One region of the Acidovorax sp. FG60 genome, then DNA from elsewhere that is predicted to be linked to it. Evidence: predicted binding sites of a transcription regulator. Region 1 holds the regulator's gene; each other region holds the start of a gene.
The links. Region 1 encodes FNR, which switches genes on or off when oxygen is low (the NO sensors DNR and NnrR bind a similar motif). Its sites were predicted from a motif close to TTGATNNNNATCAA; they were not measured.

Region 1 (4,732 bases):
CAATCTCTCGCACTATGTGCTGAGTCTTTCGGGCAGCCCGCATGACTCGCTGCGTGCTTCGTTGGGCAAGTCCAAGTTCACGGCGTGTGCAGCCTGCCACGGAATGGACGGCAAGGGTAATCAGGCACTGGGTGCCCCCAACCTGACCGACGACATCTGGCTGCATGGCTGGGGCGAGGCGGCCATCACTGCCATGGTCAACAACGGCAAGGTTAACCAGATGCCCGCCCAGGCGGACAAGCTGACAGAAGCGCAGATCGGTGTGCTGTCGGCCTATGTCTGGGGCTTGTCGAACGGCACCCAGGCCGCTGCACGCTGAGCCTTGGCCACTTGGAGCAGTGCCCAGGCACAGCTCCAGGGGGCAGCGCAAACTGAGAACCACGAAGCAAACGGACCGATACCATCATGAACCCACCCAGCGAGCCTGCTCGCAAGGTCATCCCGATAGCGCCGGTTGCGTCCGATGCCTCATCGCAGGGCGAGATTGTTTCCCTGTACGAAGCGCAAAAGAAGATCTACCCGCGTTCCATCAGTGGCCTCTTCGCGCGTTGGCGCTGGGGTATGGTGTTTCTCACGCAGATCGTTTTCTACGGGCTGCCGTGGTTTGAATGGGGGCAGCGCCAGATGGTGCTGTTTGACCTGGGGGCTCGGCGGTTCTACATCTTCGGCCTGGTTCTGTACCCCCAGGATTTCATCTATCTCACGGGCCTGCTCATTATCTCGGCGTTGTCGCTGTTCCTGTTTACGGCGGTGGCGGGGCGGCTTTGGTGTGGATTTGCGTGCCCGCAAACGGTCTACACCGAAATGTTCATGTGGATCGAGCACAAGATCGAAGGTGATCGCAGTGCACGGCTTCGGCTGGACAATGGGCCCTGGACCTTCGAGAAGGTTCGCAAGAAGTTTTTCAAGCAGGTCATCTGGATTGTCGTGGCGTTGTGGACGGGGTTCACGTTCGTGGGTTATTTCGTGCCCATCCGCGAACTCGGGGCAGAGCTGCTGGCGGTGCAGGGTGGCTGGCAGATTTTCTGGGTACTGTTTTATGGCTTTGCCACCTATGGCAATGCCGGCTATATGCGCGAACAGGTGTGCAAATACATGTGTCCCTATGCGCGCTTTCAGAGCGCCATGTTCGACAAGGACACGCTGATCGTTACCTACGACCCAGAACGCGGTGAGCAGCGTGGGCCGCGCAAGAAGAACATCGACTACAAAGCCCAGGGGTTGGGCGATTGCATTGACTGCTCGCTGTGTGTGCAGGTGTGCCCTGTGGGCATCGACATTCGCAAGGGCTTGCAGTACGAATGCATCGGCTGTGGCCTGTGCGTGGACGCCTGCAATACCGTGATGGACAAGATGCAGTATCCGCGCGGGCTCATCCGGTTTTCTACGCAGAACGGCGTGGCCAAACGGTGGAGTCAGTCGCAGATCCTGCGCCGTGTGCTGCGGCCACGAGTGCTGATATACAGCGCGGTTCTGGTGGCCCTGTGCGTAGGCATGATGGCCAGCCTTGTCACACGCACGCCTTTGAAGGTGGATGTGGTCCGTGATCGGGCGGCGCTGTCGCGCATCGTGGCAGGTGGAAAGCTGGAGAACATCTACCGCCTGCAGATCATGAACGCCACTGAAGGCCCCCAGCGCTATCGCATCAGTGTGCGTGGCCTTGAAGGGCTGGAAGTCGCTTCTGATGCCGAGGTGGACATCGGTGCGGCGGAGTCCCGGTGGGTGGCCGTCCGTCTGCAGATACCGTATGGATCAGCCCCTTCGGGATCACATGCCGTGCAGTTCGATGTGCAGGCCTTGGGCGCGGACGCCCATGTGAGCGAGAAATCCGTGTTTCTGGTGCCGCGATAACGCAGCGAGCGACCCGGTGCAAGACCTTCGCGGGTCTTGCTTTGAGCAAGATAATTTTTGAGGAGTAAGCACCATGCCATCCAGTTCCGCCCTCGGCACTGCCCCTTCTGCCGCTGCACCCTGGTGGAGGTTTGGCCATGTGTGGCTGATCATCGCCGGTCCCGTGATCGTGATCATTGCAGGGTTTGTGACCCTGTGGCTCGCGATATCGCGCCCCGACCCTGTGGTCGCGGAAGATTATTACCGCCAGGGCATCGAGATCAACAAGACACTGGCCACCCCAGAAAAAAGCCTGTTGCCAGCCATGAAGGGCCGCAACCACGCGGCCACCCCGGTCCAGGACCAGCCGCGCTGAACCCACCTGGCCGGGCAGCATGCCTGCACGGCCTTACCAGGAGACAAACCAATGTGGATGCAACGCGTGATGTGGATTGCCTGGCCGGCCTTTTTGATGGCCGGTGTGATGGAAATGCTGGTTTTTGCGATGGTGGATCCGCAAGACCTGCACTGGTTTGGGCAGCCGTTGGCATTGTCACGGCAGGGCGTGTACACGCTGGCCTTTTTTGCGTTCTGGATAATCACGATGGCATCCAGCGCGTTGACCACGCTGCTGGCCATGTCACCGTTTGAACTTAACCGTTGCCCGGTTCCCGAAGGCGAGCGTCCCGATGACTGCCGCAAGACATCATCGTGCCCTTGAGCGGTAGTGCCACCTATTGGCAAAGGTCAATGTGGTGAGGACTGCCAGGATGGCAGACGACAGCAGGTTCAGTGGCAGGCTTGCTGGTTGTTCACGATGCGCTTGAGGGCCTCGGTCTCCAGGATGCGCACATGGCGCTGCTTGACCTCGACAATGCCTTCTTCCACGAACTTGGAGAAGGTGCGGCTCACGGTTTCGAGCTTGAGGCCCAGGTAGCTACCGATCTCTTCGCGGGTCATGCGCAGCACGAGCTCGGACTGCGAGAACCCCCGGGCGTGCAGGCGCTGAACCAGATTGAGCAGGAACGCGGCCAGGCGCTCCTCAGCGCGCATGCTGCCCAGGAGCAGCATCACGCCATGCTCACGGACAATCTCGCGGCTCATGATCTTGTGCACATGGTGCTGCAAGGCGGTGACTTCGCGGGACAGTTCTTCGATGCGGTCAAAGGGCATGACGCAGACTTCCGCGTCTTCCAGGGCCACCGCATCGCAGGTGTGGTGGTCATTCACGATGCCATCAAGGCCGATGATCTCGCCTGCCATCTGAAAACCCGTGACCTGGTCACGCCCGTCTTCGGTGGCTACACATGTTTTGAAGAAGCCGGTTCGAATGGCATAGAGCGAGGTGAAGGATTCGCCGTTGCGGAAAAGGGTTCCACCGCGTTTGATCTTGCGGCGAACGGCAACGACCTCGTCAATGCGTTGCAGCTGTTCCTCGCTCAGCCCCACCGGCATGCACAGCTCGCGCAGGTTGCAGTTGGAGCAGGCGACTTTGATGGTGAGCGGGTTCATAGGAACAGAGGCTGGGTAAGGTTTGAGCATATCGCCCCATATGCCTAACAGGCTGGGCCTTTGGGTGCGGGTGGGCGACTGATGTGCATCAAATTGTCGCTGTTCGTCCCGGCCCATCACTTGATGCAGGTCAAGGACATGGAGTGCAGCTTACGGCACAGTCGAAGTGTACGCAAGGAATTTGCCCATGACCGCTGTTTCGCCCGAGCTGCTGCGCCGTTTCGACGTGCCAGGGCCCCGTTATACCTCTTACCCAACAGCTGACCGTTTCGTCGAGGCCTTTGGGCAGGACGACTACGCGCTTGCCTTGGAGCAGCGCAGACTGGGCTCCATGACGAAGGCCTTGCCGCTGTCTTTGTACGTGCACATCCCCTTTTGCGAGTCCCTTTGTTACTACTGCGCATGCAACAAGATCATCACCAAACACCATGATCGTGCAGAGGTGTATTTGCGGTATTTGAGCCGCGAGATTGACTTGCACACAGCACACTGCGGCACGGGGCAGGTGGTGAGTCAGCTTCACCTGGGTGGTGGCACGCCCACTTTTCTATCGGACGAGGGCTTGCGGGAGCTGATGGGCATGCTCAAACGCAGCTTTTCGTTGGCGCCGGGCGGGGAGTATTCGATTGAGGTGGACCCTCGCACCGTCAATGCGGACCGCCTTGCAGTGCTGGCGGAACTGGGGTTCAACCGACTGAGCTTTGGGGTGCAGGATTTCGATCCCGAGGTTCAAAAGGCCGTTCACCGCATACAGCCTGCCGAGCAGGTGTTTTCGCTGGTGGAGTCCGCACGTTCGCTGGGTTTTGAATCCATCAATGTGGATTTGATCTACGGCCTGCCTCGGCAGACGCCAGAGTCGTTTGACCGCACGCTGGCCCAGGTTACGCAGCTGCGGCCTGACCGTATCGCGTTGTACGCGTATGCCCATCTGCCAGAACGTTTCAAGCCTCAGCGCCGTATTGTTTCGGCCGAGTTGCCAGCTGCTGCAGGCAAGGTGTCGATGCTCTCCCGTTCGCTGGACGCCTTTATGGATGCTGGGTACGTGTATGTGGGCATGGACCACTTTGCATTGCCTGAGGATGCATTGGCAGTCGCCAAGCGCCAGGGGCGTCTGCACCGCAACTTCCAGGGCTACAGTACGCAACCTGATTGCGACCTGATCGGCCTGGGGGTGTCTGCGATTGGCCGGGTCGGAGCCACCTACAGCCAAAATGCCAAGACCCTGGATGAGTATTACGATTTTCTGAATCAGGGGCGCCTGCCCGTCGTTCGTGGGTTGGCCCTGACGCGCGACGATCTTGTGCGCCGCGCCGTCATCATGGCCTTGATGTGCCAAGGCGAGCTGTTGTTTGAGCCCATGGAGCAAGCGTGGTTGATCGACTTTCGCCAC
Region 2 (4,732 bases), on a different contig from region 1:
GCAGGGTGGCTTTTCGCGCAGAGGGGTGGGCCCTGCCTTTGGGCGCTTCAGCGGCGGGCAGATCGTGGACGCCACGGGCGATGGCCGGGCCGACGTGGTGCTGTCCCGCTTTAGCGGCACGGTGGTGGTTGTGCCGGGCCTTGCCGGCGGCGGATTCAGTGCCCAGGGGCTGGAATACCCGGTGGGCGAATCTGCCAGCCCCCCGGCAGTGGCGGACTTCAGTGGCGACGGGCATCCAGACATCGTTGTACTGGACGACCAGCGTGGCTACCTGGCCAACCTGCGGGGAGACGGCGCGGGCCGATTCGCTGCAGCACGTGCCTACGGAATCCCAGAGCGTTACACCCAGTCGATAGCCGTCGCCGATTTTGATGAAGACGGGCGCGCCGACGTCGCCGTGACGCACCGTGACGATGATGCTGTCTGGATCATGCGTGGCGATGGTGCTGGTGGATTTGAATTCAGCACCCGGCTTGATGCCGGTGCGGGCGCGGGATCCGTGGCTGCTGGCGATCTCAATGGGGACGGGCATGTGGACCTGGCCGTGGTGAACGAGGTTGACAAGACGATCATGGTCTTCCTCGGCAATGGCCGGGGCACCTTCACGGTGGCCGGGCAGCGGTCCTTCATTGGCCTGGCCCCGCGGTCAGTGGTGATTGGCAATTTCCGGGGGGCTGGCTACCCCGCGTACGCGGCCGTGTGGGCGCCAGAGACGGCAGGTGTTTACGAAGGCATCCAGTGGGTCGGCGTGAGCCCGCAGGGCTCCATCGAAATGTTGGATGTGGCGTCGTGGGATGACGTGAAGGGGTTTGCCCCGCTGGATGTCGACCAGGACGGCCGTGCCGACATCGTGGCCGCAACGTCCGTGGGCACCGTGGGCACCTCGCTGTCCTCAGCCTCGTATCCGGGCGATCCCGTCTATGTGCCGGCGGGCGTAGGCGCCCTGAGCGCGATTGCCGGTTGGAGCCAGACGGGCCGGGCAGGGGTGTTTGCATCCGCAGGAGTGCAGATTGCCTCGTTGGCTGCCGCGCCCGGGCAGGCGCTGAGCATGATCGGCACCTACGGCGCGGGAATCTCTGCCAGCGTTCTTGCCGCCTCTGACTTTGATGGCGATGGCGCGCCCGATCTGGTGGCCGCTGACGCAGCTTCGGGCGAGCTTGCCATCGTGCGTGGTCAGGGCGCCCCCGGTGGGCTGGGTGCGCCGCTCCTGCGGTTTGTGGGCGGCACGCCCGAGCAGATGGTGGTTGCCGACTTCAACAGGGACGGCCTGTTGGACATTGCCATCGCCAATGGTCTGGGGGGCATCACCGTGCTGGTGAATGCCTCGCCATCCCCCAATGCCGCGCTCGCGTCGCTGGCGTTGTCGCAGGGGGCGCTCAGCCCGGCATTTGCCGGTGGCGTGACGGCGTATACCGCCACGGTGCCCCATGGGGTGGCCCAGCTGTCGCTGACACCGGTGGCGGCCCAGGCCGGGGCATCCATCACGGTCAACGGTGTGATGGTGACCAGCGGAATGGCGACTGCGCCGCTGCCGCTGGCGGTCGGTGCCAATGTCATCCAGGTGGACGTGGTGGCTGAGAACGGCGTGGCCCGGCGCACCTACACCGTCACCGTGGAACGGAGTCAACCCGCCCTGCACACGGTCACCGCCACAGCGGGGGCGGGCGGCAGCATCAATCCGGCTGGGGCCGTCAACGTGGCCGAAGGCCAAACGGGCGCCTTCACCGTCACGCCCGCTGCGGGCTACCGCATTGCGGCCGTCACGGGCTGCGGCGGCACGCTGGCGGGCAGCACCTACACCACGGCAGCGGTGACGGCCGCTTGCACTGTACAGGCGCGTTTTGAAACCCTACCCACACCCACGAACACCGGGTCGGGGCCGGTCAACGTGGGCGTGGTGGATGGCAGCGCGGGTTGCCAGCTGGATCTGGCGGGCACCGGCCCGGTGGCGGCACCGGCGCCGTACCCCGGCGCCACTATGCCGCACGGGGCGTTCCGCCTGCGGCTCATCAACTGCCAGCCGGGTGAGACGGTGCGTGTGGCGGTGACCTTTCCAGACCTCACGGGCTTCACGGTGAAGAAGTACGGCCCCACACCCGACAGCCCCTTGTCCAGCCGCTACTACGACCCCGTGAACCTGCAGATCAGCGGCAACACCGTGACCTACGACGTGACGGACGGTGGCTGGGGCGACGACAGCTTTGGCGCGCAGGACGGCACCATCAACGACCCGGTGGTCCCCGTGCTGGTGGCGCCCAGCCCGGCGGCCATCCCCACCCTGTCGACCTGGGGCCTGGGTGGGCTGGCCGCGCTGCTGGGGTTGCTGGCGTTGCGGGGCGGCCGACGCACGTCTGCGCGGTTTGTTGGAGCGGTGGCTCAAACAAGATTTTGAGCAAAATTGGCTGCTAGCGCTTATTGGTAAAGCGCTAGCAGCTATAAATTTTGTAGTGATTGTGCATGGGGCGGATGGAAGGTTTCGGCTGCACCAGGACTTCGTCGGCTCACTGGGTTGCGGTGAGGCATCGCCAGGAACCACAAGCAGTCGTCGGGCCGTCCTACAAGGCGGCAGGGGGGGCATCGATAAATTAGCGCTACCGCTGGCAGTGACTGTTGAACGCCACAGTTGCAGCCAGAAAGAAACTCTCCGCACAGTTTCATCTTCGCGTGCGCTTCATCTCCTACAAGGCTTCCCATGAAAAAATCCCTGCTGCTCGCTGCACTTATCGTTACTTTTGGTCTTGCCGCTTGCGAGAAAACGGTTGTGACCCCTCCCGCTACTGCCCCCGTGGTCGTGGTCCCGGGCCCGGCAGGCCCTGCTGGCGCCACGGGCGCAACCGGCTCGACCGGTGCCACGGTGGCCGTTCCAGGCCCTGCGGGCGAAACGGGTGCCACTGGCGCTACCGGTTCTTCGGGTGCTCCCGGTTATGACGGTGCCAAGGGTTCCACTGGCGCTACCGGTGCCACGGGCGATACTGGAGCCGATGGCAAAAAGGGCGATACCGTGATCGTCGTTCCCGCCAAGTAATTTCTCGCGGACCCTAAAAAAAGCGCAGGCGGTGTTCCGCCTGCGCTTTTTTGCTTTGCGGGCTCGGCGCAGGCGGTCTGAGCCGGCGGTGATCAAATGAATCGGTTCAAGGCATCAGGGCGCCTGGGCGAAGATTGATCTGGCGCAAGGCCTGCGCTGGGGCGTCGTCTTGAAATTCCAGAAGATTTGCCCCAAGTGCAGCGCAATTCGGAGGACATCCACCATGCGTCTCGACAAATTCACCACCAAGTTCCAGGAAGCCCTGAGCGATGCACAGAGCATTGCGCTGGGCAACGACCACGCCTACATCGAGCCCGTGCACATGCTCGTGGCCATGCTCAAGCAGGACGACGGACCCAAGGCGCTGCTGCAGCGTGCGGGCGCCAACGTGCCCGGCCTGCTGGCAGCGGCGGAGTCCGCCGTCAAGCGTTTGCCCCAGGTACAGGGCAACGACCAGGTGCAGGGCGGCCCCGAGCTGGGCCGCGTGCTGCAGGCCACGGAGAAAGAGGCCATCAAGCGCGGCGACCAGTTCATTGCCAGCGAGCTGTTTTTGCTGGCCGTGATCGACAGCAAGGGTGAAGCCGCCAAGATCGCCAAGGACAACGGCCTCACGCGCAAGAGCCTGGAGGCTGCGATTGAGGCCGTGCGCGGCGGCCAGAAGATGGACAGCGCCGAGGCCGAAGGCCAGCGCGGCGCCCTGGCCAAATACTGTTTGGACCTGACCGAGCGAGCCCGCATGGGCAAGCTCGACCCTGTGATCGGGCGCGACGATGAAATCCGCCGCGCCATCCAGGTGCTGCAGCGCCGCACCAAGAACAACCCCGTGCTCATCGGCGAGCCCGGCGTGGGCAAGACCGCCATCGTTGAAGGCCTGGCCCAGCGCATTGTGGCGGGCGAGGTGCCCGAGAGCCTCAAGGGCAAGCGCGTGCTGTCGCTCGACATGGCTGCGTTGCTCGCAGGCGCCAAGTTCCGTGGCGAGTTTGAAGAGCGCCTCAAAAGCGTGCTGAACGAGCTGGCCAAGGATGAAGGCCAGACCATCGTCTTCATCGACGAGTTGCACACCATGGTGGGCGCGGGCAAGGGCGAAGGCGCGATGGATGCGGGCAACATGCTCAAGCCCGCCCTGGCGCGCGGCGAGCTGCATTGCGTGGGCGCCACCACGCTGGACGAATACCGCAAGTACATCGAAAAAGACGCAGCGCTGGAGCGGCGCTTTCAAAAAATTCTGGTGGGCGAGCCCACGGTGGAAGCCACCATTGCCATCCTGCGCGGCCTGCAGGAAAAGTACGAAGTGCACCATGGCGTGGACATCACCGACCCGGCCATCGTGGCTGCCGCCGAGCTGAGCCACCGCTACATCACCGACCGCTTTCTGCCCGACAAGGCGATTGACCTCATCGACGAGGCGGCGTCCAAGATCAAGATCGAGATGGACTCCAAGCCCGAGGTCATGGACAAGCTCGACCGCCGCCTGATCCAGCTGCAGATCGAGCGCGAAGCGGTGCGTCGCGAGAAGGATGAGTCCTCGCAAAAACGCTTTGCGCTCATTGAGGAAGAGATCACCAAGCTGCAAAAGGAAATCGCCGATTACGACGAAATCTGGCAGTCCGAAAAAGCCCAGGCGCAGGGCAGCGCCCATGTGCGCGAGGCCATCGACAAGCTCAAGTTCCAGATCGAGGAGTTCACCCGCAAGGGCGACTTCAACAA
Region 3 (4,732 bases), on a different contig from region 1:
GACAAGGCCACGGCCAACCACAGGCTGCGCAACGGGGAGACGGAAAACGGTGCGGAAGGCGGTGGCAAGGGCATGGCAGTCCATTCTCGTGCAACGGCCCCCGCGCCGCTGGCACGACAGTCTGAGCGACCGGGCTAACACAAAACCTGTGCCCTTGTTGACGCAAGTGTGCTGCACGTTTTGCGCTGCAGCATTAAGCTGGAAGGCTGCTTTTCTTGCACACAGCCCTCAGGACACCCTCACCATGACCTCTTTGTTTGAACCCACCCGCGCGGGCGACCTTCAGCTGGCCAACCGCATTGCCATGGCGCCCCTGACGCGCAACCGCTCGCCCGAGGCCATCCCCACCGACCTGGTTGCCACCTACTACGCGCAGCGCGCCAGTGCCGGCCTCATCATTTCCGAGGCCACGGCCATCAGCCCACAAGCCCAGGGCTATGCCGATGTGCCCGGTCTGTACGGCACCGAGCAGCTGGATGGCTGGAAGAAGGTGACCCGCGCCGTGCATGACGCCGGCGGCAAGATCGTGGTGCAGCTGTGGCACGTGGGCCGTGTGTCGCACACCGACCTGCAACCCGGCAACGCAGCACCCGTGGCGCCCTCGGCCGTGCAGGCCAACACCAAGACCGTGCTCATCAAGGACGGCGTGCCCACCTTCACACCCACCTCCATGCCCCGCGCGCTCGATGCCGAAGAGATCCCCGGCATCGTGCAGGACTACCGCCACGCCGCGCGCAACGCCATTGCGTCGGGCTTTGACGGTGTGGAGATCCACGCGGCCAATGGCTACCTGATCGACCAGTTCCTCAAGACCGGTGCCAACCAGCGCACCGACGACTACGGCGGCAGCATTGCCAACCGCGCCCGTCTGCTGCTGGAAGTGACCCGCGCCATCGTCGAGGAAATCGGCGGTGGCCGCACCGGCATCCGCCTGTCGCCCGTCACCCCCGCCAACGACATCGTGGACGCCGACCCCCAGCCCCTGTTCGACCACGTGGTGCGCCACCTTGGCCCACTGGGCCTGGCCTACATCCACGTCATCGAAGGCGCCACCGGCGGCCCGCGCGAGGTGGAAGGCCGCCCGTTTGACTACGCCGCCCTCAAGGCAGCCTACCGCGCAGCCGGTGGCAAGGGCGCCTGGATGGTCAACAACGCCTACACCCGCGAGCTGGCCGATACCGCCCTGGCCCACGGTGCCGACATCGTGGCCTTTGGCCGCCCCTTCATCGCCAACCCCGACCTGGTGGCGCGCCTGAAAGCCAACGCACCGCTCAACGAGGTGAACCGGGCCACACTCTACGGCGGAGGCGCCGAGGGGTACACGGACTATCCGGCGCTGAGCGCCTGAGTTCACACCGCGAAGGAACGGCCTCGTTGGGCCGCGCTGGTTGCAACTGGCGCTGCGCTTGCGTGCTCTGGAGGGGTGCCCCTTAAGGGGGAAGGCGCCGAAGGCGACTCAGGGGGGGCTTCCAAGCCCTATCGGGTTGGGCGCCCGCATCACGATCCGGGTGAACAACCGGTCATACGCCGCATCGCGCGGCTTGCCCGGGGCCAGCGGGTTGGTGTTGCTGGCAAAGGCCGCATCAATGGCCACCCAGTCACCGGGCTGCAGGCACTCCTGCGCCGCCGGCAGGACCACGGTTTCCTCGGTGCGCATGTGCTCCAGGTAAAAGCGCACATAGCGCTGCAGCGCGTCGGCGAAGGCCTCGCGGCGGCCATCACCCATCAGCTCCCAGCCCAGCAGCAGGTGCTGCAGCTCCCGCACCGCTGCCTCGCCACCTTCGTGGTCGCGCTCCAGCTGCGCAATGGCATCAGCGGCCTGGGGCGCGCGCTCGGCCACTTTGGGGAAAAGCCACTGCGACTCTTTGGGGTGGTGCTGCCTTTCGGGAAACTCGTCGATGTAGAACAGCATGGCCCGCATCACGTCAAAGAACGCGGCAGGCGCATCGCCCGGGCCCTGGTCCAGCATCAGGCGCAAGGAATGGAGCACAGCCGCAAGCGACGCATGCTCTTCGCGAATGGTCCGCAGGCTGATCGACGGCATGGTGCACTCCCCAGGGTGATACGGGGTTCAAGATTGCCACGATGCGCGCCTACACCGCCTGACGCAGATCAAGAGATACCGGGGCTGCCACGCCCGGGGCCCCAAGACGCCTCACCCATCCGAGGCCAGGATCATCCGGTCCGTCAGCTGCGGCCCTGATACCCGATCCTCAAAGGCTGTTGCGCAACTGGATGATGGCGGCACCGACCGCGCTGGAGGCCTGCGAGAACGGGGTATTGCCCGCCAATGCCTGCTCGGCGTCCGCGTAGTTGCCCCGGTTGATGGTTTGGGCAATGGCGCCTGCCACTTCATGGAAATCGCGGTGCTTGTCCACCAATGACTGGAAGGCAGGCAAGGCGCCATAAGACCCCTGTCCTTTGCCATGCAGCCAACGACCCAGCTCGCAGCAGTCATCGCGCCTGATCGTGTCGGCATCAAGCTGCTGATGCTTCTTGGCGGCATCGCGCAACTTGGTGCGCCACTGCGCATGGGCCTTGATGGCCGAATCAAGGTCAACACCCTGGACGGATGGAGCCGCCAGCGCCATGGATGTACCGTGCTGTAGGGCGACGGTCTGCCGCACGCCGACGGAATGCTGGTCGTCGGCCAGATGGAACTGCTGCACCACCTGCGACAGCCGCGCGGCCTGCTCGCGAAGTGATTCGGCGGCAGCAGCGGACTCTTCCACCAACGCCGCGTTCTGCTGCGTCATGCGGTCGATCTCGCCCACCGAGCCATTCACCTGGCCGATGCCGGCCGACTGCTCGGACGCCGCTGCCGTGATCTCGCCAATGATGTCGCCCACGCGCTGCACACTGCTCACGATGTCTTTCATGGCCGTGCCCGCTTCTTCCACGTGGCGCACGCCACCGTCCACGGCCGTCACGCTGTTCTGGATCAACCCCTTGATGTCGCTGGCTGCTGCGGCAGAGCGCTGCGCCAGGCTGCGCACTTCGCTGGCCACCACCGCAAAGCCCCGACCCTGTTCCCCCGCGCGGGCGGCCTCGACGGCAGCGTTCAGCGCGAGGATGTTGGTCTGGAACGCAATCGAGTCGATCAGGCCGATGATGTCGCCGATCTTGCGGCTGGAGGTGGAGATCTCGTGCATGCTGGCCACGGCCTGCTGTACCACGCCACCGCCGTGCGTGGCCATCTGCGAGGCCGAGGCCGCCAACTGGTTCGCCATCTGCGACGACGACGCCGTCTGCTGCACCGTGGCGGTCAACTGCGACAGCGAAGACACGGCCTCCTGGGCGTTGCTGGCCGTCTGCTCGGTGCGCTGCGACAGGTCCTGGTTGCCCGTGGCAATCTCCTGGCTGGCTGTGGCGATGTTGCCGCTGGCATCGCGCACCTGCGCCACCAGCGCGCCCAGGCCCTGCTGCATGTCGCGCAGAGCGCGCTGCAGGTCGGCCACTTCATCCTTGCCCTCGGCCGCAATGTGCTGCGAGAGGTCGCCCCCCGCAATCGCCTGCGCCATCCTGCGTGCGTCTTCCAACGGGCGGCAGATGGAGTTCATGTTCATCAGCGTGGTGGGCACCACCACCACCACGGTGATCAGCACGGCCAGCACAAACAGCCACTTGGTCTGGTCAGACACCTCGCCCTGCTGCTCCACCGACTTGGCCACCTCGGCGCGCAGCACGGAATCAAGCTCCGCCATCAGCTTGTCGGCCTCGGCAAACTCGGCCACGGCCTTGCCGCTCATGCGGTTGGCAATCGTGGCCGTGTCATAGCCGCTGGCCTCCAGCTGGCGCGCCACGTGCGCGAACAGCTCGCGGTAGCTGTCCAGGCGCTTGACGATGTTGCGCACCACAGGGTTGTCAGAGTCTTCCTCGCCTTCCAGGAACTTGTTGGCAATCTTCTTGGCCTTGTCCTGGCTTTCCAGCCATTTGGCGTGCGCCGCTTTCACCGCCTCGGGCTTTTCATAGCCAATGATCATGTCCTTCTCGAACTGGCGAATGGCCCCCATCTCGCCACGCAGCTCGGCCATGTAGCCCACCTCGGCAAACGAGTGGTCCATGAAGTCCTGGCTCATGTTGTGGATGCGGAACATGCCCAACATGCCCGCGCCCCCCAGCAGCCCCAGCAGCCCCAGCACCACGCCAATGGCCCCCAGCATGCGCAAACGTATGGTGAACTGCCGCATGAGCGAGAAGAGATTCATGATCTGTCGTCCTTCATATATTGGTATGCCTGTGCGCCCGTCGCACCTCCCCCGAGGCCACGGATTCGCAACAAATCGTTGCAGTTTGCCAGACATCGATGACCGTGTTGTACGTATTTATCACATGCGCCACCGCTTGAGTAAGAGGGCATTCGCCATCACGCTCACCGAACTCAGCGCCATTGCAGCCCCCGCCACCACCGGGCTCAGAAAGCCCAGGGCCGCCAGCGGGATGCCCGCCACGTTGTATGCAAACGCCCAGAACAGGTTCTGCCGGATCTTCATCACCGTGCGGTGCGAGATATCGAGCGCCGCTGCCACCAGCATCGGGTCGCCCCGCATCAGCGTGATGCCCGCCGCGTGCATGGCCACGTCGGTCCCATTGCCCATGGCCATGCCCACATCCGCAGCCGCGAGGGCCGGGGCATCGTTAACGCCGTCGCCCACCATCGCCACTTGATGGCGCTTGCCATCAGGCCCTTGTTGCAATGCCACCACCTTCGCGGCCTTGTCACCCGGCAGCA
Region 4 (4,732 bases), on a different contig from region 1:
GCCGCGATGGAAGAGCGTGCGCGCGGCCTGCACAAGGTGAACACCTTCAACCTCAAGGCCCACGTGACGGCGCAGTGGGGGCCGCTGGTCAGCCTGGTGCCGCAAAGCAGCATGAAAAACTCGCGCATGCACTGCGGCGCGCCCATCGTCATGATGGCCGTGGGCGACGCGCGTGGCATCCGCACCGCGCAGTTCACCCTGGATTCGCAGACCCTGGCCCTCAAGCCCGGCACCTTCCACCCCACCTACAGCCGGGGCCTGCATGCGGCACTGCCAGAATCGGTGCGCGGCAAGGCCGACGGACTGACCGCCACGCTAGACCTGGAACTGGTGGGCACCGAACGCCTGGCCTTTGTGCCGCTGGGTGGCAACACCGAGGTGCAGATGACCAGCAGCTGGCCCCACCCATCGTTCGGTGGCCGCTTTCTGCCGTCTGAGCGCGAGGTCAAGAAGACCGGTTTCGCGGCCCAGTGGCGCCTGTCGTCGCTGGCCACCACGGCGCAGGCCGACATTGCCAACGGCAAACGCATCTGCCTGGGCGGCACAGACGACGGCGGCCACAGCGACTATGTGCCCGGAGGCGCAACCCCCGGCGACTGCGCCGACAGCTTCAGCGTGGCTTTCATCGACCCGGTGAACCCCTATTCGCTGTCGGACCGCGCCACCAAATATGGCGTGCTGTTCATTGCCCTCACCTTCGTGGCCGTGGGCCTGTTCGAGCTGATGAAGAAGCTGCGCGTGCACCCGGTGCAGTACCTGCTGGTGGGCAGCGCGCTGTGCAGCTTCTTCCTGCTGCTGGTGAGCCTGTCGGAGCACCTGCCGTTCGGCGTCTCGTACGCCGTGGCCGCCAGCGCCTGTGTGCTGCTGCTCGCCTACTACGCCAGCCACATGCTGGGTGGGCTGGCGCGGGGCATCCCGCTCGGCGGGGGCATCGCGGTGCTGTATGGCCTGCTATATGTGCTGCTGCAGCTGGAGCAGACTGCCCTGGTGGTGGGTGCCATTGCGCTGTTCCTGGTACTGACCGCTGTGATGGTGCTGACGCGCAAGGTGAACTGGTACGGCCTGTCGCAGGGCAACACCCCGGCCCGCCGCCCGATGGCCCCACCGGAGGTGCGCCCTCCCGCCCCACCGGCTGCGCGCCCCGCCACGCCCCCTACACCGCCGGTGAGCGCTGTATGACAACGCGCACCACGCCCCTGTCCTGGGCACAGCACCTCACCGGCCCGGCCGCAGGCGCTGCCGCGCACCCGCCCACCCTGACGCTGGCCGAAGCGGAGCGCGTGCAGCGCCACCGCGACCAGCTGATGGCGGCCCTGCGGGCGCAAGACCGGGTGGCGCTGGACTGCGCCAAGCAGCAGGTCCTGGAGGCTGCGTTCTGCCCGCGCAGCGATGCCAACCCCGTGGGTGCGCAGGATTCACCCGCCGTGCGCCGGGCGCTGCGGGATCTGTCATGGCGCATGGCTGCGCTGATACTGCCCCGCACCGCAGGGCACTGAAGCCGCGTCGAAATATTGAAAGAATACGGCCCTAGAGCTTTACTGAAAAGCGCTAGCAGCTATCAAAATTAAAGCAAATTCGCTGCACTTACACCACCACGGTGCGGTTGCGGCCTTCGCGCTTGGCTGTGTAGAGCGCTGAATCCAGCGCGCGCAGGGTGATGTCGAGAGGGCGCAGGGGATCGAAGTTGGACAGTCCCATGCTCACGGTCAGCGCCAAGGGCGGCATCACCCCCGGCACCGGGTGGGTGGTCAGCGCGTCATGCACACGCTGCGCCACCGCCTGGGCCTGCTCCACCCGGGTAGCAGGCAACAGGGCCAGAAACTCCTCGCCGCCCCAGCGGCTCACCATGTCTGCCGCGCGGAACACATCGCGGCAGAGCGTGGCAAAAAGCTGCAGGGCCTGGTCGCCCACATGGTGGCCATGCACGTCGTTGACGCGCTTGAAGTGGTCGATGTCCATCATCAACAGACAGGCGGGTTCACCGTCGCGCCGCAAAAGGGCCTGCTCCTGCAAAAGGCGCGCGGTGAACGAGCGCCGGTTGGCCAGGCCGGTCAACACATCGGTATGGGCCAGCACGGCCATCTGGCGGCGCGCTTCTTCCAGCTCCACCAGCATCTGGCCCTGGCGGTCGTTGGCGCGCTTGAGCTCCAGCAGGCGGATCACCTGGCGCGCCAGCGCACACAACATGTCCTGGGCCTTTTGGGACAGATGGCGCGGCCGGTGGTCCAGCACGCAGAGCGTGCCCAGGGCATAACCATCGGGCGTGACCAGCGGCGCCCCGGCATAGAAGCGGAGCGGATTTTCTTGGGTCACGATGCTGAAGTGCGCAAAACGCGCATCCTTCGCCAGGTCGGGCACGATGAACACGCCGGGCTGCCGCACGGCGTAGCGGCACACGGACTGGTCCAGCGGGATTTCTTGCACCGCAACCCCCAACGATGCCTTGGACCACTGGCGGTGGCTGTCGAGCAGGTTGATCAGGGCGACTGGGGCTTCACACACATGGGCCGCAATCCCTGCCAGGTCGTCGTAGGCGGGCTCCATCGGCGTGTCGAGAATGCCATAGCGCTGCAGGGCTTGGAGACTTGCGGCCTCGTCGTACAGAGCCACTGGGGAAGAGGTTTCGGCCATGAAACACAGCGGTCATGCCGCCCACTTGCCTAGAGACTTGGCAGCATGCCACACCGGCGCGGCCTGCGCACGGGGGTAAGAGCCTGTTGACGCTCTCAGGCCATTGCCGCTGGCTCGGTGGCGGCAACACCGGCCGAGGTGTCGGAGCAGGTCGATCCACCACAACCCTGGATCAGTTCGCCCGGCAACGCGTGCGGCGCGTGCACCACGCCCGAGACCGGGTCAAAGCCCACACGGCGCAAGTGCAGGGCCAGCGCAGCGTCCATGCTCTGGGCGTGCTGCGGAAACCACAGCGCCAGTTCGCTGGCCATCACACGCAGCACTTGCAGGTCGCCTTGCTGGGCCCTCACCACCCCTTCGCGCATGACCTGCAGCACCACCCGGTGCTGCATGCTGTGGCAGTTGCCCGAGGCAAAACGGGTGGACGCCATCCAGGCGTCCTCCTGCGCAAAATGGTGATCGGTGTGCTCCACGAGCGCATGCCAGGTCGAGAGCAGCTGCGCATCGTCGGCCCGGTCCACGGCGGCCAGCAGGTCCACGAATTCGCGGTGGGTGTCGTCCATCAGGGGCAGGTCCAGGGCCAGCGCGTCCGACCATTCGAGTTGTGCCATGGGAATCCCTTTGCAGCGAGACAAAAACAGGGCTCGAGCTTAGGCCGCCAGCCACCAGGGCGTGTTGATGCAGGTCAGTTCGGCATCAACCGCTCAGTACCATCCGGACCCCACAACAAAAAATGCCCCGCACGGGGCGGGGCATTGTGAAGACTGCCAGCGGCTGGGAGTACCGGCCACTGAGAGGTCCCCAGCGGATCAGCTCTTGCCGTACATGCGCTTCATGTCGTCCACACACTTGGACTTGGCATCACCCGACAGCGCATCGCAGCGCTCCTTGGCGGCCTTGTAGTTGGCGTCGTTCTTTTCTGCGTTGGCATCCTTGCGGGCCTCTGCCACGGCGGCGCCCTTTTCGGCGGCGTTGTCAGCAGGCTTGGCCTGCGCTGCGGCAACCTTGGCATCTTCCTTGGCCTTCACCTGGGCAGCCTTGGCATCCTTTTCACAGACATCCTTTTCATTGCCCTTCAGGTCATCGCATTTTTCCTTGGCGACAGAGTAGGCAGCGTCAGCGCGGGCTTCTGCAACCTTCTGGGTGGCCTTGGGGCTCGGCTTGTACTGGGCTTCCAGTTCTGCCTTGGCCACATCTTCCTTGCCCTTGGCTTCCTTCACACAGACGTCCTTGGCGTTGGCCTTCAGGGCATCACACTTTTGTTTGTCGGCCTTGTAGTCGGCCGAGATGCGCTCCTTGGCGGCCTTGTGCTCGGGTTCGGTCATGGCGAAGGCAGAGGTTGCCAGCAGGCCGGCAGCCACGGATGCGATCAGAGTACGTGCGAATTTCATGGGTTTCTCCTCGGGATTGGGTGATTCAGGGGTGTCCAGCTGTCTGCACCAGGGTGCGGGAGCCGTCGTTTCCCGTGTTGCTGCAGGGCAGGGGCCGGGCCCCTGCGCCGGGCAACCGGTCAGTCGTTGAAGCGGAAGTCCGGGTGGCGTTCTTGCCATTCCTTGAGCTGCTTTTCGGCTGCGTCGCGGGCAATGCCCTGGCGCTCCTGCAGCTTGCCCAGGAACTGTTCACGCTTGCCATCAATGACGTCAAAGTCATCGTTCGTGAGCTTGCCCCACTGTTCAATCATCTTGCCTTTGAACTGCTTCCAGTTGCCCTTGAGGGTGTCTTCGTTCATGGTCTTCTTCCTTGCGGTTGTTTCGCTGCGGCCATGCCACCGATATGGCGGTAAACGGTGCCGGTCAGCGATGAGCCCACTGTAGAAACCCCGCGCCGCGCCACACGTAGGCAGTCAGAGGCAGAGAACGTCGGCCTGTGGACTACACCGATGCCAGACAAGCCGCTCGGGATCGCCGCTCAGAAAACCGTGGGTGAATACGCCATAGTCGAAACCGACCTCATTGGGTAAAAAGTTGCATTTGGTGACTTTTGTAGTCATTCATAACGATTTAGCCCGAGTGGCTCCCAGTTGCAAATCCATACACTTGATTCACCGGCCTTGGCACCCAGGGCAGAGCTACCCACGCAAACGGCCCGTGCACGCGATGCG

Region 2: clpB (ATP-dependent chaperone ClpB) is a predicted target of FNR. The motif match lies at 3,160-3,173, and genes of this name have one in related genera.
Region 3: ACODS0_RS06795 (hemerythrin domain-containing protein) is a predicted target of FNR. The motif match lies at 2,103-2,116, and genes of this name have one in related genera.
Region 4: ACODS0_RS23270 (hemerythrin domain-containing protein) is a predicted target of FNR. The motif match lies at 3,307-3,320, and genes of this name have one in related genera.

Annotation. Positions count from the first base shown of each region.
Region 1 covers NZ_JBMDJC010000007.1:243,146-247,877, reverse strand. Annotated here, with positions in the region: gene ccoP (cytochrome-c oxidase, cbb3-type subunit III) at 1-319, shown strand, start outside; gene ccoG (cytochrome c oxidase accessory protein CcoG) at 406-1,851, shown strand; gene ACODS0_RS12945 (FixH family protein) at 1,925-2,206, shown strand; gene ACODS0_RS12940 (hypothetical protein) at 2,258-2,551, shown strand; gene fnr (fumarate/nitrate reduction transcriptional regulator Fnr) at 2,620-3,342, opposite strand; gene hemN (oxygen-independent coproporphyrinogen III oxidase) at 3,530-4,732, shown strand, end outside.
Region 2 covers NZ_JBMDJC010000001.1:119,887-124,618, reverse strand. Annotated here, with positions in the region: gene ACODS0_RS00565 (IPTL-CTERM sorting domain-containing protein) at 1-2,392, shown strand, start outside; gene ACODS0_RS00560 (YajG family lipoprotein) at 2,693-3,025, shown strand; gene clpB (ATP-dependent chaperone ClpB) at 3,249-4,732, shown strand, end outside.
Region 3 covers NZ_JBMDJC010000003.1:357,057-361,788, forward strand. Annotated here, with positions in the region: gene ACODS0_RS06785 (YbfB/YjiJ family MFS transporter) at 1-74, opposite strand, end outside; gene ACODS0_RS06790 (alkene reductase) at 245-1,348, shown strand; gene ACODS0_RS06795 (hemerythrin domain-containing protein) at 1,457-2,044, opposite strand; gene ACODS0_RS06800 (CZB domain-containing protein) at 2,214-2,591, opposite strand; partial or broken gene ACODS0_RS06805 (methyl-accepting chemotaxis protein) at 2,646-4,208, opposite strand; gene ACODS0_RS06810 (heavy metal translocating P-type ATPase) at 4,329-4,732, opposite strand, start outside.
Region 4 covers NZ_JBMDJC010000021.1:71,958-76,689, reverse strand. Annotated here, with positions in the region: gene creD (cell envelope integrity protein CreD) at 1-1,179, shown strand, start outside; gene ACODS0_RS23280 (hypothetical protein) at 1,176-1,496, shown strand; gene ACODS0_RS23275 (sensor domain-containing diguanylate cyclase) at 1,585-2,631, opposite strand; gene ACODS0_RS23270 (hemerythrin domain-containing protein) at 2,727-3,242, opposite strand; gene ACODS0_RS23265 (hypothetical protein) at 3,441-4,022, opposite strand; gene ACODS0_RS23260 (CsbD family protein) at 4,142-4,360, opposite strand.